DNA from 3 places in the Pseudomonas sp. Ors-4-3C genome. Region 1 is predicted to be linked to each of the others. Evidence: predicted binding sites of a transcription regulator. Region 1 holds the regulator's gene; each other region holds the start of a gene.
What was found. The regulator FliA, encoded in region 1, starts transcription of late flagellar genes. The targets are predictions, from matches to a motif close to CTAAAGTTTNNNNNNNNNNNGCCGNTAA.
Positions count from the first base shown of each region.

Region 1 (7,204 bases):
AGGTCACGGGTGGGCAGGACTTTCGATGGGAGGTCGAGCCGGAGGTCGAACGGAAGATCGAGCCGCAGGATGTGCCGGACATTTACTTTGTCTGGGCACTGATTGTGTTGAAGGCATACCCCGAAGATCCTTTTCATCAGCCTGAGGAAATCGTGACATTAGGCTATTCTGAGGAAGCGTTTGTCGACGTGGGAGGGAGTCCGATCCGTAAGGGTACGCGCTACCTGGTGGGCCGCGATTTGCGTCTTGGTGCGATTAATCCAGAGCAAATTTTGACTGCCGGGTATCCGTGAGTGCGCGTGTTTTTCTGATTTTTGTTCACCGCTAATGGTGATAGCCGTCCTGCGTCTGTTTTGCGGTCGGCTCCATGGCGCCCAGCTTCTCTCAAGACACTTCCCCCGAAGCAAACCTCAATTTCAATCCCCGGCAAAAGTTGGAAGGCTTCTTGCAGTAGCCGCCGTGCGCCTGCTTTGGGCGTCAAAAGTTTGCTTTAAAGGAACGGGGAAAACCGGTGGATCGCTCTCAGTTAATCAACAGCGCACGCTCGAACATTGCCGACCTCAGTCGAGGCAATCTGGGCGTGCCGTTGTTGCTGCTGGTCATGCTGGCCATGATGATGTTGCCGGTGCCGCCGTTCCTGCTGGACGTGTTCTTCACCTTCAACATTGCGCTGTCGATTGTCGTCCTGCTGGTCTGCGTGTATGCGCTGCGGCCGCTGGATTTTGCGGTGTTCCCGACCATTCTGCTGGTAGCGACGCTGCTGCGGCTGGCGTTGAACGTGGCCTCGACGCGGGTGGTGATGCTCCACGGTCAGGATGGCCACGCCGCTGCCGGTAAGGTGATCCAGGCCTTCGGTGAAGTGGTGATCGGCGGTAACTACGTGGTCGGTATCGTGGTGTTCGCGATCCTGATGATCATCAACTTCGTCGTGGTGACCAAGGGTGCCGGGCGGATTTCCGAGGTGAGCGCGCGCTTCACCCTCGATGCAATGCCCGGCAAACAAATGGCAATCGACGCCGACCTCAACGCCGGTCTGATCGACCAGAACCAGGCGAAGCTGCGCCGTCAGGAGGTCGCGCAAGAGGCCGAGTTCTACGGTTCGATGGACGGTGCGAGCAAGTTCGTCCGGGGTGACGCCATCGCCGGCCTGCTGATTCTGTTCATCAACCTCATCGGCGGTATGGCCGTCGGTATCTTCCAGCACAACATGACCTTCGCCGACGCGGGCAAGGTTTACGCCTTGCTGACCATCGGTGACGGTTTGGTGGCGCAATTGCCATCACTGTTGTTATCGACAGCGGCGGCGATCATGGTGACCCGTGCTTCCGGTTCGGAAGACATGGGCAAACAGATCAATCGCCAGATGTTCGCCTCGCCCAAAGCCTTGGCGGTGGCCGCTGGTTTGATGGCCGTGATGGGCCTCGTCCCGGGCATGCCGCACTTCTCGTTCCTGAGTATGGCCGCGCTGGCTGCCGGTGGCGCGTACCTGTTCTGGAAGAAGCAGAACGTCGCCAAGGTGCAGGCGCTGCAAGAGGTTCAGCGTCAACAGGAACTGCTACCGTCGCCGGCCCGCGCCATGGAAACCAAGGAGCTGGGCTGGGATGACGTGACGCCGATCGACATGATCGGTCTGGAAGTCGGCTATCGCCTGATCCCGCTGGTGGATCGCAATCAGGGTGGTCAGTTGCTGGCGCGGATCAAGGGCGTGCGCAAGAAGCTCTCGCAGGATCTGGGCTTCCTGATGCCGACGGTGCATATTCGCGACAACCTCGATCTGGCGCCGAGCGCCTATCGCCTGACCCTGATGGGGGTGATCCTCGCCGAAGCCGAGATCTACCCGGATCGCGAACTGGCGATCAACCCGGGGCAGGTCTACGGCACGCTCAACGGCATTACCGCCAAAGATCCGGCTTTTGGTCTGGAAGCGGTGTGGATCGAAGTCAGCCAGCGTGCGCAGGCGCAATCGCTCGGTTACACCGTGGTCGACGCCAGTACCGTGGTCGCGACGCACTTGAACCAGATTTTGTACAAGCACTCCAGCGAGCTGGTCGGCCACGAAGAAGTGCAGCAACTCATGCAATTGCTGGCCAAAAGCTCGCCGAAACTGGCGGAAGAGCTGGTGCCGGGGGTGGTGTCGCTGTCGCAGCTGCTCAAAGTGCTGCAGGCGCTGCTGGCCGAACATGTGCCGGTGCGCGATATCCGCAGCATTGCCGAGGCTATCGCCAACAACGCCGCCAAGAGTCAAGATACCGCCGCCTTGGTGGCCGCAGTACGCGTCGGCGTATCCCGCGCCATCGTTCAAAGCATTGTAGGCACTGACTCCGAGCTGCCTGTGATCACCCTGGAACCAAGGTTGGAACAAATATTGCTCAATAGTCTGCAGAAGGCAGGACAAGGCTCGGAAGAGGGCGTTCTGCTGGAGCCAAGCATGGCCGAGAAGCTGCAGCGTTCGCTCATCGAAGCGGCGCAGCGCCAGGAAATGCAAGGTCAACCGGTGATCCTGTTGGTAGCAGGCCCGATCCGCGCGATGCTCTCGCGTTTCGGCCGTCTCGCAGTCCCAGGGCTGCACGTGCTGGCCTACCAGGAAATTCCGGACAACAAGCAAGTGACCATCGTTGCGACAGTAGGGCCCAACGGCTGAGGTAGTGGTTTATGCAAGTTAAGCGTTTCTTTGCCGCCGATATGCGTCAGGCCATGAAGCTGGTTCGTGATGAGCTGGGCGCTGATGCCGCCATCATTGGCAACCGCCGCATTGCCGGCGGCGTCGAGCTGACGGCGGCGCTGGATTACAAATTGTCGGCGCTGGCGCCACGGGTTCCGAACATGGAACTCGAGGACGAGCTGCGCAAGACCCAGTCGCGCATCGTTACCGCCCAGGCCGAACTGAGCCTGCGTGGCGAAGCCGATGGCAACACCAATCGCCAGTTGTTCGCCGGGCTGCCGTTGACGGCCGGCCTGCCGCTGACCGCTGCCGAGCCGTTGAGCGAACCGACTTACGCCGCCCCGGCGCGTCCGGCGCCGGCGCCTGCCCAGTCGTCCGCCGGCATCGATCCGCGTGCGCTGGATTCGATGCGTTTCGAATTGAACAGTTTGCGTGAGCTGATGGAAGTGCAGCTCGGCACCCTGGCCTGGAATCAGCTGCAAGGCAGCCGTCCGGCACAAGCCAATCTGTATCGCCGTCTGCAACGTATCGGTCTGTCCGGACCGTTGTCGCGCGACCTGCTGGCGATGATCACCGACATCGAAGAACCGCGTCAGGCCTGGCGCATGCTGCTCGCGCACCTGGCGCGAATGATTGCCGTGCCAGAAGTCGAGCCGCTGGAAGAGGGCGGGGTGATTGCCATGGTCGGCCCGGCCGGCATGGGCAAGACCACCACCCTGGCCAAACTCGCGGCGCGCTACGTGCTCAAGTACGGCGCGCAGAATGTCGCGCTGGTCAGCATGGACAGCTTCCGCATCGGCGCCCAGGAACAACTCAAGACCCTGGGGCGGATTCTCAACGTGCCGGTAACGCACGTCGATCCGGGTCAGTCGCTGGTGCAGGCACTCGACCCGCTGCTGCGCAAACGCGTGGTGCTGATCGATACCGCCGGCCTGCAGGCCAGCGATCCGGCACTGCGCATGCAGCTGGAAAGTCTGGCCGGGCGTGGCATCCGTTCAAAAAATTATCTGGTGCTGGCAACCACCAGCCAGAAACAGGTTCTAACCGCCGCTTATCACAGTTACAAGCGTTGCGGGCTTGCCGGCTGCATCCTGACTAAACTGGATGAGACGGCCAGCCTTGGCGAAGTGTTGAGCCTGGCGATCAGTCATGAACTGCCGGTCGCCTACCTGACCGACGGCCCACGGATTCCGGATGATCTGCATCTGCCGCGCCGTCATCAATTGGTCAGTCGCGCCGTCAGCGTGCAAATGCAGGAAGAACCCAGCGAAGAAGCCATGGCTGACATGTTCGCTGATATCTACCACAGCCCGACCAAGCAGGTTGGCTGAGGTAATGAACAGTTTTTGTACCTACATCGATGGTCTGCCATGCATTGTTCCGGTTGAGAACGCGCAGCCAGTAATGTGGCCTCCGTCTATGCAAGACAAGGTAAAGAAATAACATGGGCAGCATGCATCCCGTACAGGTGATCGCGGTGACCGGCGGCAAAGGTGGCGTCGGCAAGACTAACGTGTCAGTGAACTTGTCTCTGGCGCTGGCAGAGCTTGGCCGTCGGGTCATGCTGCTGGACGCCGATCTGGGGCTGGCGAACGTCGACGTTCTGCTGGGACTGACCCCCAAACGCACTTTGGCCGATGTCATCGAAGGCCGCTGTGAGCTGCGCGACGTGCTGTTGCAGGGCCCCGGCGGGATCCGCATCGTGCCGGCCGCTTCCGGCACCCAGAGCATGGTGCACCTGAGCCCGGCACAACACGCCGGTCTGATTCAGGCCTTCAGCGACATCGGCGACAACCTCGATGTGCTGGTGATCGACACCGCTGCGGGTATTGGTGACTCGGTAGTCAGTTTTGTCCGCGCCGCGCAGGAAGTGTTGCTGGTGGTCTGCGACGAGCCGACCTCGATCACCGACGCCTACGCGCTGATCAAACTGCTCAACCGCGACTACGGCATGAACCGCTTCCGCGTCCTCGCCAACATGGCGCAGAGCCCGCAGGAAGGGCGCAACCTGTTCGCCAAGTTGACCAAGGTCACGGATCGCTTCCTCGACGTCGCCTTACAATACGTCGGCGCGGTGCCGTACGACGAAAGCGTGCGCAAGGCAGTGCAGAAGCAGCGAGCGGTCTATGAAGCCTTTCCGCGTTCCAAGTGCGCGCTGGCGTTCAAGGCGATCGCGCAGAAGGTCGATACCTGGCCGCTGCCTGCCAACCCGCGCGGTCACCTGGAGTTTTTCGTCGAGCGCCTCGTGCAGCAAACGGCAGGGCCTGTGCTATGACCGCCAGCGGTATGAACTACTACAAGAAGTCGGCACGTGACGCGCAGTACGAGTTGATCGAGCGTTACGCGCCACTGGTCAAGCGCATTGCCTATCACCTGCTGGCGCGCTTGCCGGCGAGTGTGCAGGTTGAAGACCTGATTCAGGCCGGGATGATCGGCCTGCTCGAAGTCTCGACCAAATACGACGCCAGCAAAGGCGCCAGTTTCGAAACGTATGCGGGCATCCGGATCCGCGGCGCGATGCTCGACGAAGTACGCAAAGGGGACTGGGCGCCACGTTCGGTTCACCGCAACACCCGTATGGTCAGTGACGCAATTCGGGCAATTGAAGCTAAAACCGGCCGTGACGCTAAAGATCACGAGGTTGCGGCCGAACTCCAATTGAGTCTCGACGATTACTACGGGATTTTGAATGACACCCTGGGCAGCCGGCTGTTCAGTTTCGACGACCTGTTGCAGGACGGCGAACACGAAGGGCTGCACGAGGATGGCGCCAGTGCTCATCTTGAGCCGTCACGCGATCTGGAAGATGAACGCTTCCAGGCGGCGCTGGCGGACGCGATTGCCAATTTGCCGGAGCGTGAGCGACTGGTGTTGGCGCTGTACTACGACGAAGAGCTGAACCTCAAGGAGATCGGTGAAGTCCTTGGCGTCAGTGAATCGCGGGTCAGCCAGTTACACAGCCAGTGCGCGGCCCGTTTGCGGGGGCGTTTGGGGGAGTGGCGAGCGCGCTGAAGGCAGTGTGGGGACACTGCGAACGAGGCTGGTGCGGTGATGAACGGCACCGGTCTTGCTCTGTTGTGCTCCAGACAGTCTTCGAGTGCTGCGCCGATTGATTGAAGTGGCGCGTCCAGGTGCTGGGCGCGTTTAAGACTGCTTGGAGGTCGAATTGAACAAAGACATGAAAATCCTCATCGTTGATGACTTCTCAACGATGCGGCGGATCATCAAGAACCTGCTGCGGGATCTTGGGTTCACCAACACCGTCGAGGCCGACGATGGCACTACCGCCATTCCGGTGCTCAACAGCGGCAGCATCGACTTTCTGGTAACGGACTGGAACATGCCGGGCATGACCGGTATCGACTTGCTGCGCCACGTGCGTGCCGATGAAAAACTCAAGCATCTGCCCGTGCTGATGGTGACCGCAGAAGCCAAGCGCGAGCAGATCATCGAGGCTGCTCAGGCCGGTGTGAACGGCTATGTGGTCAAACCTTTCACGGCTCAGGCGTTGAAAGACAAAATCGAGAAGATTTTCGAACGCATCGGCTGATGAACGCGCGGGGGAGCTATGGAGCATAACGAATCTTCACAGGGCGATTTCGAGTCGACCCTGAAAAAACACGCGGTCGAACTGGTCGAAAGCCTTGAAAAAGGCAGGTTCGGCGACGCTGTGCAACTGATCCATGAGCTCAATCAGACCCGTGACCGCGGCCTGTATCAGGAAGTGGGCAAGCTCACACGCGAACTGCACAGTGCGATCGTCAACTTCCATATCGATCCGCACATGCCGCAGGCCGAGGAAGTGTCGCAAATCACCGACGCCACCGAACGCCTGGGCTATGTGGTCAAGCTGACCGAAGCCGCGGCCAACCGCACCATGGATCTGGTGGAAAGCGCCACGCCGGTGGTCAATGGCCTGGCTGAAGAAGCTCAGGCCTTGAGCACCGATTGGGGGCGCTTCATGCGTCGCGAAGTCGGGGCTGAAGAGTTCCGCGAACTGGCGCGCCGGGTCGACGGTTTTCTGTCACGCAGCAGCACGGACAACCGTGCGGTGTCGAGCAACCTGAACGACATCCTGCTGGCTCAGGATTACCAGGACCTCACCGGTCAGGTGATCAAGCGTGTGACCCAGTTGGTCACCGAAGTCGAAAGCAATTTGCTCAAACTCGTACTCATGGCCAGTCAGGTGGACCGCTTTGCGGGCATCGAACACGACCGTGCTGCGATGCTTGCAGAAAAAGATCCACAAAAACATCTCTCGCAGGGTGAAGGTCCGCAGATTCATGCCGATAAACGAGAAGACGTTGTGTCCGGTCAGGACGATGTGGACGATTTGTTATCCAGCCTTGGATTTTGAGTTTAGGTTTTTAGACCTGTAGGAGCACCCCATTAATGAGCTTCGGCGCCGATGAAGAGATCCTTCAGGATTTCCTGGTTGAGGCCGGCGAGATTCTTGAGCAACTGTCCGAGCAACTGGTCGAGCTGGAAAGCCGCCCGGATGACGCAGATCTGCTCAACGCAATTTTTCGCGGTTTCCACACT
Region 1 covers NZ_CM146900.1:977,156-984,359, forward strand. The annotation lists gene ACVHNU_RS04555 (hypothetical protein) at 1-293, shown strand, start outside; gene flhA (flagellar biosynthesis protein FlhA) at 512-2,641, shown strand; gene flhF (flagellar biosynthesis protein FlhF) at 2,653-3,993, shown strand; gene fleN (flagellar synthesis regulator FleN) at 4,107-4,937, shown strand; gene fliA (RNA polymerase sigma factor FliA) at 4,934-5,674, shown strand; gene ACVHNU_RS04580 (chemotaxis response regulator CheY) at 5,841-6,212, shown strand; gene ACVHNU_RS04585 (protein phosphatase CheZ) at 6,231-7,019, shown strand; gene ACVHNU_RS04590 (chemotaxis protein CheA) at 7,055-7,204, shown strand, end outside.

Region 2 (7,204 bases), 1.6 Mb from region 1:
CGCCAGCTCAAACCGGGTGACAGCAACCGCACCCTCGGCGCACCGATTGCCAACAGTCAGGTGCTGATTCTCGATGACGACTTGCAACCGGTGCCGGAGAACACCGTCGGCGAATTGTTCATCGTCGGCCCCGGCGTCTGCCTTGGTTATCTGAACAATCCGCAGCAGACCGCCGAGCGCTATCTCACCTTGCAACTGCCAAACGGCCAAGCGTTGCGCGCGTACCGCAGTGGCGACATGGCCAAGTGGGGCGAACACGGCATCGAGCTGTGCGGACGGCGCGACAATCAGGTGAAGATCCGCGGTTTCCGGGTCGAGCCGGAAGAGATCGAGCGCTGCCTGCGCGAGAGCCAGTTGTACCGTCAGGTGGCGGTGGTGATCGACAGTCAGCGGCGGATTCTGGCGTTCCTTGCGCAGCCGCAATCAGACGCTGCCCGCGATCTATTGAAGGCGCATGCCCAGCAGTTTCTGCCGGATTACATGCAACCGGTGGCGTGGACTGAACTGGCGCAGATGCCGTTCGCCAGCAACGGCAAGGTCGACCGCAAGGCGTTGCTGGAGCTGCCGGTGAGCGTGCAGGACGGCGGCCCGAAATGCCTGCCGGCAAACGCCGACGAAGCGCTGCTGCTGGAGATCTGGGCGGAACTGCTGGAGCTGCCGAGCAGCGATATTTCCACCGACGAAAGCTTCTTCAATCTCGGTGGGCATTCGATTCTGCTGTCGCGGATGTTGCTGCGCTTGCGTGAGGAGTTCGGGCGCAGCATCTCGATCAACCGCTTCATCGAACTGCCGACCATCAGCAAACTCGCGACGCTGGTGCGCGGTACCGATGACAGCGCGGTGCTCAGCGCCCAGGCCATGGCCGACGCCGAACGCCCGCTGAACATCGAGCCGCTGCCGATCAGTCGCCTGGGCGATGTGCACAAGGTGATCGTCACCGGCGCCAACAGTTTTGTCGGCGTGCACATCGTCGAAGCACTGCTCGGTTGGGGCGCCAGCGAAGTGGCGTGTCTGGTGCGTGATGGTGGCGGGCAAACGGCGGCGCAGCGTTTTGCTCAGGCACTGCGCGAGAACCGTCTCGAGCACCTGGATCTGAGTCGGGTGCGGATCTATTCGGCAGACCTCACCCGACCGCAACTGGGCCTGACCGACGACGATTATCAGCGCCTCGATCGCGAGTTCGGCGCACTGGTGCACAACGCCGCCAACGTCAACCACGTGCTCGATTACGAGTCGCTGGCAGCGGATAACGTCGAGCCGATTTTCGAGCTGCTGCGCCTGTGTGAAGGACGCAGCAAAAAGGTCTTCAACTTTGTCTCGACGCTGTCCGCTTCAAGCACCGTCGATAGCGAAGGCCGAGTGCTCGAATTGCCCGCTGCGCCGACTCCGCCGATCTACATCCGCAACGGCTACAACCTGTCGAAGTGGGTCGGCGAACGCGTCCTCGAACGGGCGCGCGAGCGGGGGGTGTGGGTCAACCTGTATCGCCCCGGCAACATCAGTTTCAACAGCCTGAGCGGCGTCTGCCAGCCGCACAAAAACCGTTTGATGCTGATGCTCAAAGGCTCGATCCAGCTCGGTCAGGTGCCGGCCTTCGCGCTGAATTTCGACCTGATGCCGGTGGACTTTCTAGCGCGTTTCATCGCCTTCCACGCCAGCCGTTATTCGACCGAGCGCGCGGTGTTCAACCTGCACAACCCCGAACCGCTGAGTTGGGATGCCTACGTCGCCTCGTTCCGCGAAACCGGCAGCGAATTCTCGCTGGTCAGCGTCGCCGACTGGCAGCAGCAACTGGGCCGGGTCGACACCGACAACGCGCTGTTTGGCGTGCTCGGTTTCTACCTCAACGGCTTCGAGGAGGACATTGGCGACATCTCCCTGATCGGCCACGCCAACGCCGAAGCCGGCGTGCAACAGATGGGCGCGCACTACCCGGAAAAATCCCCGGCGCTGCTGCGTCGCGGCTGCGATTACCTGAAAGAAATCAACTTCATCTGATTCATCCAAAAAAGGAGCAACACCATGAGCACTCTGCAACCGGACACCCTGATCAAAAACCCTCACGGCTGCCATGTCATCTCTTCGGTGGAAGTGCCGGCGGACGCGACGCAGGTCTGGGCGGTGGTCGGCAATTTCGCTGGCTTCGACCGCTTCATCCCGGCGCTGTCGCACATCGAAATGACCGGCGAAGGCGTGTCCTCGCTGCGCAAGAAATTCTTCAAGGACGGCAACGTGGTGGTCGAGCAACTCAACTCCCGCGATGAGCAGGCACGGGCCATGACCTGGACCACGATCTACAACACCTTGGGTGTGGCCAATCTGTGGGCGGCGATGAATGTGGAATCGTTGGGCGCAGGGAAGTCGCGGGCGACCTGGACGATCATTGCCGAGCCGGCTTCAGGTGGGGAGGAAGCACTGCCGGGGTTCAAGGATTTCGTGCAGGGGTTTGCCGATGATGCGATGGGGAATGTGTTGAAGCTGTTTGTATAAGGCTTCAGTTCTGCGGTGATTGAGCTACCGCCTTCGCGAGCAAGCCCGCTCCCACCTTTTGATTGCATTCCTTCAAGAGGAACACGGTCAACCTGTGGGAGCGGGCTTGCTCGCGAAGAACGATAACGCGGTCTTCAATCTGCGGATCAGATCTTGAAGCTGTCCACCAGCTGCTTCAGGCGGTTGGCCTGCTGCGACAACGCATCACAATCCTTCAATGTTTCATTGAGGTTGGCCACGCTCTGCTGGTTCAGCAGGTTGATCTGGTTAACGTCGACGTTGAGGGTTTCCACCACGGCGGTCTGCTCTTCGGTTGCAGCAGCCACCGACTGGTTCATGCCATCGATTTCGCCGATGCGCTGGGTCACGCTGACCAGGCGCAGACCGGCCTGGTTCGCCACTTCCACGCTCTCTTCGCTGGACGCCTGACTGGCGTTCATGGTGGTCACCGCTTCACGGGAACCGACCTGCAAGGAGGTGATCATCTTGTGGATCTCTTCCGCCGATTCCTGGGTGCGATGGGCGAGGTTGCGCACTTCGTCCGCCACCACCGCAAAACCGCGTCCGGCTTCACCGGCACGGGCCGCTTCGATGGCCGCGTTGAGCGCCAGCAGGTTGGTCTGCTGCGAGATGCCTTTGATCACATCGAGGATGTGGCCGATGTTGTCGGTGCTGGCGTTGAGTGTTTCGATCTGGGTGCACGACAGGCTGATCTTTTGCGACAGCTCGGTCATCGCCTGAATGGTCTGCTCGACCACCTGACGACCGTCATCGGCCTGCTCGCTGGCGCCGCTGGCGTGCTGCGAAGCATCGGCGGCGTTGCGGGCGATTTCCTGAGTGGCGGCGCCCAACTGGTTGATCGCGGCGGCCACGCTGTTGGTGCGGGCGCTTTGTTCGTCGGAACCGATGATCGAGGCGTTGGACGAGGCCATCACGCGTTGCGACAGGTCGTGCACGTGACGAGTGGCCGAGGACACTTCGGAAATCGACGCGTGAATGCGCTCGACGAACTGGTTGAACGAACTGCCCAGTTCAGCGAACTCATCCTTGCCTTCCACGACCAGACGACGGGTCAGGTCACCTTCGCCCTGGGCGATGTCCCGCATCGCGCGGCCCATGGTGGTCAGTGGACGCATCAGGACGTTGATCAGCAGGCTCAGCAGCAGCGCAATCGCAGCGACCGCGACGAACATCGCGATCAGCGCCGAAGTACGGAACTGACTGAGGGCGGCGTAGGCCTTGTCGCGATCGATCGACAGACCGATGTACCAATCGGCATTCGGCAAGTCGCTGACCGGAGTGAACGACAGAATGCGTTCCTGGCCGTTGAGCACCACGTTCTGGTTGCCCTTCTCGATGCGCACGCCGGAATTCGGGTAGATGTCCTTGAGGTTCTTCATCACCTGGTCTTTGTCCGGGCTGACGATCACTTGACCGTCACCGCTGACCAGGAATGCGTGGCCGAGGCCACCGAAGTCCACCGAGTTGATGATTTTCACCAGGGTTTCCAGGCTCAGGTCACCGCCGACCACCCCCAGCAACTCGCCATTCTTTTTCACCGGCATGGCGATGGTCACCACCAGACCACCGACCGCGGCCATGTACGGCGGGGTCAGCATGGTTTTGTCGGCAGCAACGGCTTGCTTGTACCAAGGGCGCTGACGCGGGTCGTAGCCGTCGGGCATCTTCGCGTCAGGGCGCTGGGTGAACACACCGTTGGCCTGACCGACGTAGGTGAACTGGAAGTTCGAGGTGAAGGCCGGTTGATCGACCAGCCCAGGGAAGTCGGCGTCCTTGCCCTGATGGGCAACGTTCTGCGCGAGGTTTTCCAGCACCAGAATTCGCCCGCTCATCCAGTTCTGCACGCTGCTGGCGGTCAGATCGCCGGCCTGCTGCACAGACGACTGGAGGTTCTGGCGAATGGTGTTGCGCTGCAGATAGTCGTTGTAGAGGGTGAACAAAGCGAAAGCCAGGACCACGACGCCCGAGGCGGCCAACAGGATTTTATGGCTGAACTTGAGATTCATTTCATGGGACTTCTTATGCAAAAGTGGGGATGCGTTCCGGGATGCAACATTCCATGTACAGCGCAGGCAGCGTTCTGATGGCCGCTCTACTTTGGTGCACGCATGTCTCACCAGTCTGTCGGCACGGTTCGCAGAAATCTTAGGGTTGTGTGGGAAATGCACGGCATTTCTGACAGATTCCCGCCGAACGGCGCGCCAGAGCGTTCGCTATAAAGTTTTTTATGCTGGTTATCCGAGCGGAGGTTGCAAAATTCACCGCCCTTGATAAAAATGCGACTAATTATCATTTGTGACGTTCGGGCTGTCGCGTTCATGTCCTCACCTGAGTTTGCAGTGCAGGCGCTTTACAGTAGTCATCACGGCTGGCTCAACGCCTGGCTGCGAGCACGGCTGGGCAATGCCGCAGATGCCGCGGATCTGGCTCAGGACACCTTCGTACGCCTGCTACAACGTACCGAACGCCTGGAGCTCAAGGCGCCCCGCGCATTTTTACGCACCATCGCTCGCGGCCTGGTGATCGACCATTGGCGTCGTGAAGAAATCGAACGCGCCTATCTCGAAACCATCGCCCATTTGCCCGAAGCCGAAACCCCGAGCGCCGAAGCCCGCGCGTTAGTGATCGAGCTGCTCGAAAGCATCGCGCGCATGCTTGAAGGCTTGCGGCCGAAAGTCCGTCAGGCATTTCTGCTGGCGCAGTGCGAAGGTTTGACGCACAAGCAGATCGCCGAACAGCTGGGCTTGTCTCTGCGCTCGGTGGAGCGTTACGTCGCCGATGCGCTGTATCACTGCTACGTGTTGCGATACGACAGCTGATGCCTGTGGATAACCTCTCGACCGGGCGACGCGCCGAACCGCCGCAACAGGTGGTCAAACAAGCCATTCACTGGCTGCTGCGGCTGCGCAACAACCATGGCAATGCGCGCCTGAGTCGCCAATGCGAAGCGTGGCGCGCCGAGCATCACGAGCATGAACTGGCGTGGCAGCGCGTGCAGTCGCTGCAGGCCGAACTGAGCCATAACCTGCGCGCCGTGCCCGGCGCACAGGTGGCGTTCAATACCCTGGAAAACAGTGCGCAGGGGCTGGGGCGGCGGCAGGCCTTGAAGCTGCTGTCCGGCGCGGTGCTGATGGGTTCCGCCGCATGGCTGGCCAAGGACACCGCCGTCTGGCAGCAGTGGCGCGCCGACTACGCTACGGCGACCGGCGAACGTCGCGGCTTCCAGTTGCCCGACGGCACGCGGATCGAGCTGAACACGGCCAGCGCCGTGGATCTGGATTACACCGCGCAGCAGCGGCTGATCAAACTCACCCGTGGCGAAATCATCGTCACTTGCGGGAGTAATGATGAAGGCGCGGCGTTCAGCCGGCCGCTTCGCGTGCAAAGTCGCCATGGCACTTATGAGCCGGCCAATGCCCGCTTCATCCTGCGCCAGGAAAACGATTGCACGCGACTGAGCGTCAGTTCCGGGCGCGTCGCCATCCACAACGGCGGAGCTTCGGTTGAGGCTCTCGCCGGACAGACCTTTCTGATCGATCACCATCAGGTGCGCCCTGCACCACCACTGGATATGGACGCGGGCGCCTGGGTCGATGGTTTGATCGTGACCCGCAACATGCGCCTGGGCGATTTCCTCAATGAAGTCGGACGTTATCGTCAGGGCTTCGTGACGTGCACGCCGCAGGTGGCAGATCTGCGCCTGTCCGGTGTGTTCCGCCTGGAGGACACCGACAAGCTGCTGGCAATCCTGCCGCAGACTTTGCCGGTGCAATTGCGCTATCGCACCCGTTGGTGGGTAACGCTTGAGGCAGTGGCCTGAAATTATTTTGGCGGGTTTTCGCGACAAGTCCGGCTTGGTCAGTAAGCACTTCAACTCAGCCTTTGCGACTGCCTACGGAAACCTACAATGACTGTCCGCCTCACCTGTAAGAACTCGCTGAATTTCACTGCCGAATCGGGCCTGCTGGGGCAAGCCATTCGCGCTGCCCTGCTGTCCACCGTTCTGGGCGCCGGTGTGCTGCCAGGCCTGAGCCTCGCCGCCAATGCCAGTGAAGCGAGCAGTCATCGCTACAACATCACCGCCGGCCCGCTGGGCGAAGCGCTGAACCAGTTTGCGCGCGAGGCGGGCATCACCTTGTCGATGACCCCGCAGCAAACGCAGGGGCGGCAGTCTCCGGGCGTACAGGGCGAATATTCCACCGATCAGGCGTTGAGCCATTTGCTGGGCGGCTCGGGTCTGGAAGCGGTCAGCCAAGACGGAAACAGCTACATCCTGCGTTCAATCAGCGAACCCGAGGCGCTGGCACTGCCAACCACCGACATCAAAGGTTTCGCCCTCGGTAACGCGCTGGGCAGCATGGAAGGCTACAACGCCACGCACAGCCAGATCGCTACCAAAACCAGTACCGCGCTGCTGGAAACCTCGCAAAGCGTATCGGTGGTGACCCGCGAGCAAATGGACGATCAAGGCTCACAGACCGTCTCCCAGGCGATGCGCTATACCCCCGGCGTGCTGACCAACCCTTACGGCGCGACTCATCGCTACGACTATGTGGCGATGCGCGGTTTCAACGACGGCTCGGTGGACAACATCTACCTCGACGGCCTCAAGTCGATGGGCGACAGCGGCACCTACAGCACCATGCAGGTCGATCCGTATTTCCTTGAGCGTGTGGATATTCTCAAAGGCCCG
Region 2 covers NZ_CM146900.1:5,671,178-5,678,381, reverse strand. The annotation lists gene ACVHNU_RS25780 (amino acid adenylation domain-containing protein) at 1-1,998, shown strand, start outside; gene ACVHNU_RS25775 (SRPBCC family protein) at 2,023-2,490, shown strand; gene ACVHNU_RS25770 (methyl-accepting chemotaxis protein) at 2,637-4,517, opposite strand; gene ACVHNU_RS25765 (sigma-70 family RNA polymerase sigma factor) at 4,830-5,330, shown strand; gene ACVHNU_RS25760 (FecR domain-containing protein) at 5,330-6,331, shown strand; gene ACVHNU_RS25755 (TonB-dependent siderophore receptor) at 6,419-7,204, shown strand, end outside.
Region 2: the regulator FliA is predicted to act here: its motif matches at 4,633-4,660, upstream of ACVHNU_RS25770 (methyl-accepting chemotaxis protein).

Region 3 (7,204 bases), 1.2 Mb from region 1:
AAGCTGTGCAGGGCCTTTTCGATGCACTGCGCGGTTTTGGCGAAAGCCTGCACGCTGATGTCGGCGAACGGCCCACCGCCCTGGTCGGCGACGACGATCATGATCACCCGGCCGTTATTGACCAGCGAGCGCAGGAACAGGTGTTCGCCGCGAAACAGTGTGCGCAGGCCTTGCGGCAGCAGCGCGGAGAATTGCGCGTTGTTCTCGGGGTTGATCCGCACCTGTGCCTGCTGCGCGAGCAACCGTTGCAGAACTTTGCTCTGGCTGACGACAAAATTCAGCGCGGCGGCTTCCTTCGGCAAACCGAAGGTCTGGTGCACCCGCAGATTCGATTGCGTGCGGTCGGCCATCAAAATCATCACCCGGCGCATGCCACTGGCGACCAGCGCATCACGCGCGGCGACGGTCAGGCTCATGGCATTGGTGAAGCGGCTCGGCTCGGCCAGCAGTTCGGCGCATTGCCGGCGCCATTGAGTCAGATCCTCGGCACTCGGCGCGGCCGCCGGCAGCATCCCGGCCGGCAACCGATGGGTGCCCCACGGCCATAATAATGAAACGGCCGGGTGCCACAGATCGGGCATTGCATGCTGGCGCGCACTGTTGGCCGCTTGCTGGTGCAACTGCTGCTGCACCTCGTCCATCGAGATTTGCAGATAGAGGCTGGTCAGGTACTGCCAGCGCTCGCTGTGCGGACTGTCCCAGGCCTGTTGCGCCGACAGCGCCAGGCCGTTGGCCAGCAACACGGTGTTGGCCGGCTGGTTGAGCCAGCGGCGCAGGGTCGGATCGTCGTCGAGGCGATTCTGCTGGCGCAGCGGATGCTCGCTGTCGCGGGCGATGCGCAGGACTTTCACCAGTTCGCGCTGTTCGCTGAGCAGCAGTTTATAGCCTTGCTGCACCCAGATCGGCAGGTGCCAGACCTGGACCAGCGCCTCGGCGATCTTCAGCAGGCGCACGCCAAACAGTTGCTTCTCGACGATCGGGGCCGATTCGCCTTTGTGGATAACCCGCACTTCCCACTCTTCGAGCAATTCTGGAAACGTCAGCGCCAGCGGCCATAACGGCGAGAGAAACAACAGGCTGCCCCAATGAATGTCCTGCCACAGGCGCGCGAGGCGACTGGCGAAAAAACCGTTGGCCTGTTGCGTGGCGTGCTGGCTGATCATCTGCAGTTGGCGCAGCGCCTTGGGGATCTGCATCTGCGGTTCGACGGGAAGACGCGCGAGCAATTCTTCGGTACGCGCAAGGCCCAGACGGTTGATCGCCACCTCGAGATTTTCCGCCGGTGCGGTCATCGTGCCGAGGGTGTGACGATTGGCCTCACGGATGATGCTCAAGGCCAGCGCGGGGCTGTCCTGCATCAGGTCGGCGATGTCGCGCAGCGAGCTGCGGTTGTCGCGGATCGCCCGGCAAACCTTGTCGTGGGCCTCTTGCGGCACGGGCAGGCGCACGCCATCGAGCAGCTTGACCCAGCCCTCGAGCGTGGTCGGTTTTACATGTGGGACGTTCGTTTCATTAGCCATGTCTGGACGAGATCTTCACTGACTGTAGACGCGCCCGGCATGGGCTAAATTGGCTTTTCGCCTGAACTGGCTATAGTCTGGCGCAGTTTTGCCGATAAGTAGAAGAAGAGATTTTTTAACTTCCGAATATGACCTTGAACCCGACTCAGTAAGTACTTTCCTACCTATGGCTAAAATTATCGGCATCATCGTCGTATTCGCGAGCGTGCTCGGCGGATACGTGCTCTCCCACGGCAAAATTGCCGCCCTGATCCAGCCCTTCGAGGTGATGATCATCGGTGGTGCGGCCCTCGGTGCATTCCTGCAGGCCAACCCCGGTTACATGACGATGCACGTGCTCAAGAAATCCCTGAGCATGTTCAGTTCGCGCTTCAGCCACACGTTCTATCTGGAAGTGCTCGGCCTGATCTACGAGATCCTCAACAAGAGCCGCCGCGAAGGCATGATGGCCATCGAAGGCGACATCGAAGACGCTGCCGCGAGCCCGATCTTCGCCAAGTACCCGGCCGTGCTCAAAGACGAGCGCATGACCGCGTTCATCTGCGATTACCTGCGCATCATGTCCTCCGGCAACATGGCTCCGCATGAGCTGGAAGGTCTGTTCGACATGGAGCTCTACAGCCTCAAGGAAGACCTCGAGCACCCGTCCCATGCGGTAAACGGCATCGCCGACGCCATGCCCGGTTTCGGTATCGTCGCGGCGGTACTGGGTATCGTGGTGACCATGGCTTCGCTGGGTGAGGGCGATCAGAAATCCATCGGCCTGCACGTGGGTGCGGCACTGGTCGGTACCTTCTTCGGTATTCTCGCGGCCTACGGTTTCTTCGGTCCGTTGGCGCATTCCCTGGCGCACGATGCCAAGGAAGAACTGAACGTCTACGAAGCCATCAAGGCCTCGCTGGTGGCTTCGGCTTCCGGCATGCCGCCATCGCTGGCCGTGGAGTTCGGGCGCAAGGTTCTGTACCCGGCGCACCGTCCAAGCTTTGCCGAGCTGGAACAAGCCGTTCGCGGTCGTTAAGCCATGGAAAATAATCAGCCGATAATCATCAAGCGCGTCAAGCGCATAGCCGGTGGGCACCACGGCGGGGCGTGGAAAATCGCCTTCGCCGACTTCGCCACGGCGATGATGGCGTTCTTCCTGGTGTTGTGGCTGCTGTCCACCGCAACGCCTGAGCAGAAGATCGCCATCGCCGGTTACTTCAAGGATCCGGTCGGCTTCTCCGAAAGCGGTACGCCGTACATCATCGATCTGGGCGGCACGCCGACCCTGGCGCCGGAAAACACCCTCAACCCTGAGGTAAAGTCGCAGCCGCAACCGGACAAGGTCACGGTCGACACCGAGCAGGTCGAAGGCATGGCCGAGCAGGTCGAGAAAGAGCGCCTGGAACTGTTGCTGCAAGAACTGCAGAACAAGGTCAACGAGAACCCGCAACTGCAGAAGTTCAAGGACCAGATCCTGTTCGAGATCACCCCGAACGGCTTGCGTATCCAGATCATGGACGCCGAGAACCGGCCGATGTTCGACTCAGGTTCCGCACGCCTGAAACCTTACTTCGAAGACATCCTGCTGGCCATGGCCGACACCATCAAAGCGGTGCCGAACAAGATCAGCATCAGTGGCCATACCGACGCCAAGCCGTACACCGGCACCGGCGATTTCGGCAACTGGGAACTCTCGGCCAACCGTGCCAACGCCGCGCGGCGTGCACTGGTTGCCGGCAGCTATCCGGACGGGCAAGTGGCGCGGGTGGTGGGTTATGCCTCGTCGGCGCTGTTCGACAAGGAAGATCCGTTCAACCCTGTCAACCGCCGCATCGACATCGTGGTCCTGACCAAGAAGGCCCAGGCCGCCATCGAAGGCTCGCAAGGTGCCGAACCGGCCAAGCCCGCCGCCGAAGGCCAGAACGGCGCCGCTCCGGCAACGCCGGTCGATCCGAACGCGCTGCCGGCAGATCAGCAACCAGTGCCGGCGCACGAGTTGCGTGAACGCCTGAACCTGTTCGATGACGCCGCACCAAAACCGGCCGCGCCGGGGACTGCGGCGCCCGCGCCGGCGGCTCCACCAGCCGCCGCACCGGCCCCCGCGCCGAAGCAGTGACCGACAAAAAAGCCGACAGCGATGTCGGCTTTTTTGTGGCTGTCGATTGACCTCAGAACCCGCGACGAATCCGGTTCTTCAGCCCCTCATGGAACATCTCGGCATTGATCTTGTTCGCACTGCGCGTCGATTGATTGCCGGTCACCGAGTCGAGCGTCATCGAGCGTTTGATCGTGCCTTCGCTGCGATAGGCCTCGATGAAGAAATCGACATCCGTGGGCGTGCTCAGCTTCGGCCACTTGTCCAGGTATTCCGGCAGTTGCGCCTGCCCGGTGCGGAACGAGCAGATCCGCCGATTGCTGATCGTCGCTTCGCCGATTTCGAATGGCACCCACCACGACAACGCGGTTTTCTCCGACACCACCGCCAGCAGGTGCGTGCATTCGGTGATGTTGCGCGTGATGACCCCGGTGATGTCGTCGGTGGTCTGCGATTCCGGGTCGAGCACGTCGAGGTAGGTCTTGATGTTGGCCTGCATCAATTGGGCATTGATCGCTATGGCCTGCGGGCGATCCATGTGGCGGTAGCTGATGAATACGGGCATCAGAAGTGTCCTTTTATGGCGAGTTCGCGGTAATAGGCGCCGAGCGCCGTGAGACGGCAGCCAGTGGAGTGAATGGCCGCGTAATACATGTGTTCGGCGTCGACCGGTTCGATCAGGCTGTGGCGGTTGCACTTTTGCAGTTGGGCGAAGACCTCGCCGTGCTCCGGGTCGAATGTGGCCTCGGTGGGTTCGTAGCTGGGGGCGAGGCGGAACGTCGATTCGGCTTCGGCAAACCATTCCGGCAGTTTGCGCAGGATCTCCTTGGGGATCAGCGGCGAGACTTCGCGCAGGGAGATGAACTGCGAGACGTTGGTCTTGAACACCGGGCGCTGCTCCCAGGCGTCGAGTGCGTTGTCGACGAAGGAATACAGGCTGCCCGGGGTGATCTTGCCGAGGATGTTCGCCGCACCGCCGTGCAGGGCCTGCAACAGTAAACCGGTGAACACGCCGTGTTGCGCACCTTCCAGGGCCGGCTCTTCCTTTTTGCAGGCGGTCAGGATGGTCATGCCTTCGCCGACCACGCTGCTTTCGCTGCGCAAGGCGCGCACTTCGCCGGCCGCGCCGCTCTGGCAGCAGTCGAGGATGATCACTTTGTTTTTGATTTTCGTGGCTTTGGCGGCCCAGTTGAGAATGTCGCTGATGCGGATGCCGTCCTTGGCGCTGCGATAGTCCTGCGGCAGGAGCATGCCTTCATCGTTGTCGCTGTCGAAGCCGCCGTGCCCGGCGAAGTACAGCAGGGCGACGTTGCAGTCGCCGGAGAACAGCTCGCGAATCTGGTCTTCGAGCTTGCCTCGGCCGAGGTCGTCTTCAGCCGAAGTCAGCACCACGTTTTTGAAGTTGGGGTCACCGTTGGCGTCGGTTTTCAGCACGGACGCCATGGCCATGGCGTCGTTGCAGCAACCGCTCAAGGGTGAAACGTGCGAGTAGTGGTTGATGCCGATAAACAGTCCCTTGCGCATGTTTACACCGCCGTGTGCTGACGGATCGCACCGATGATGCTGTTGGTGTTCCACGCGCACTCGGCGTGTGCCGCCTCACGTACCACCGTGGAAATACGCTCGGCGCCGAACGGCTTGATCGCGATGATCACTTTGCCCATGCGTTTGGCGATCTCGATTTCCTTGTTGATCCACTTGCTGTAGGTCGAATACATCCCGGCCATGATCAGCACCGCCGAGCACGGACGAATCTTGTTTTCGATGGCTTCCTCGAGCTGCTTGTCGGTCTGCGCGCCCATGATCGGGTTGTGCGGCGGCACGGAAAAATTCTTGAAGCTGAAATCTGCCTTGGCGCCGAGCAGGCGCACCAGATTGTCGTGGGCGTGGGCGTAGTTCCACGAATGGCTGATGAACAAATGGTAGGTCTGCATGGGGTTCCTCGAAGGTCGCGAAGGTGCGAAGGAACAACCCAATTTAGGCATCTCTAAAGTGCCCGCAAGGTCTGCGCGCGGAAAGAGAAAGGTCCTGCAGGCAGGCGCGAGCAGGCCTGTCAGAAAGGTCTGACGTTTAAACGGTCGGGGGATGTGTCAGGCGTGGTCCGACATCCGGCAGCCCTCGGACGAGGGGCTGCCGGTGCAGATGTTTAGTAGCCGTTTTCCGGCAGGCTGGCGATGATCGAGCGGTAGCTGTTCATCCGTTGCTGCTGCACGCGGCCATCTTCCAGGGCCTTGAGCAGGGCGCAACCCGGTTCGCGATCGTGCTTGCAGTCGCGGAAGCGGCAGGTGCCGAGCAGGTCGTTGAACTCGATGAAGCCGGCTTCGACGTCGGCGCGGCTGACGTGGCCCAGGCCGAACTCACGGATACCCGGGGAGTCGATCAGCTCACCGCCGCCAGGGAAGTGGAACAGGCGCGCGGTGGTCGTGGTGTGCGTGCCCTGACCGGACAACTCCGACAGCGGGCCGACACGGGTTTCGACTTCCGGCAACAGGCTGTTGACCAGCGACGACTTGCCGACCCCGGACTGGCCGACGAACACGCTGATGCGGCCGTCGAGCTGCTTCTGCAACTGTTCCATGCCGTTGCCGTGATGCGCGGAGACTTCCAGCACCGGATAACCCAGCGTGCGGTACACCGCCAGCAGCGCGTTGAGCGCCGGGGCGTTCTGCTCGTCGATCAGGTCGAACTTGTTCAGCAGCAGCAACGGGCGGATGCCGGCGTGTTCGGCGGCGACCAGGTAGCGGTCGATCAGGTTGGCGTGCGGTTCGGGCAGCGGTGCGAAGACGATGACGATCATGTCGACGTTGGCAGCGACTGGCTTGAGCTGGCCACGGCTGTCCGGGCGGCAGAGTTCGGTGCTGCGCGGCAGTTGCGCGACGATCACCCCGATGCCCTGGTTGCCGGCGCGCCAGACCACCCGATCACCGGTCACCAGTGCCGGCAGATTGGCGCGCAGGTGGCAACGGAAAACCTGGCCGGCCTGTTCGCCGTCCACGGCCTCGACTTCGACCTGCACACCGAAGTGGGCGATCACCAGGCCGTGTTGCTCGGGGCCCAGGTCGCCGCCCTCGAGGGCTTCGACCGCCGAGGACTCGCGTTTGGCGGCGCGCGCGGCGCGCTCGCCTTGAATCTTTTCGATGCGCCAGTTTTGACGACGATTGAGTTGGCGTTTGGCCATGGGTGTTCCGTCTGAAGAATGCAGCGATTAGGTAAAACGGCCGCGAGTTTAGCACGCCCGGGCACCGGCCTAGGCTAAACTGCGCAGCATTGCCTAGGAGCCCGAATATGCAAAACCCGCAGAACCTGATCTGGATCGACCTGGAAATGACCGGTCTGGATCCGGAAAACGACGTCATCATCGAAATGGCCACCATCGTCACCGACAGTGACCTGAACACCCTGGCCGAAGGCCCGGTGATCGCCATTCACCACAGTGACGAAGTGCTCGCCCGCATGGACGAGTGGAACACCCGCACCCACGGCAACTCGGGCCTGACCCAGCGTGTGCGTGACAGCCGTATCAGCATGGCCGAGGCCGAGGCCGAAACCATCGCTTTCCTCGAGAAATGGGTACCGAAGGGCAAGTCGCCGATCTGCGGCAACAGTA
Region 3 covers NZ_CM146900.1:6,122,358-6,129,561, forward strand. The annotation lists gene ACVHNU_RS27670 (HDOD domain-containing protein) at 1-1,520, opposite strand, end outside; gene motA (flagellar motor stator protein MotA) at 1,687-2,538, shown strand; gene motB (flagellar motor protein MotB) at 2,542-3,618, shown strand; gene ACVHNU_RS27685 (toll/interleukin-1 receptor domain-containing protein) at 3,671-4,162, opposite strand; gene ACVHNU_RS27690 (caspase family protein) at 4,162-5,121, opposite strand; gene ACVHNU_RS27695 (TIR domain-containing protein) at 5,124-5,531, opposite strand; gene rsgA (small ribosomal subunit biogenesis GTPase RsgA) at 5,744-6,775, opposite strand; gene orn (oligoribonuclease) at 6,883-7,204, shown strand, end outside.
Region 3: the regulator FliA is predicted to act here: its motif matches at 1,591-1,618, upstream of motA (flagellar motor stator protein MotA).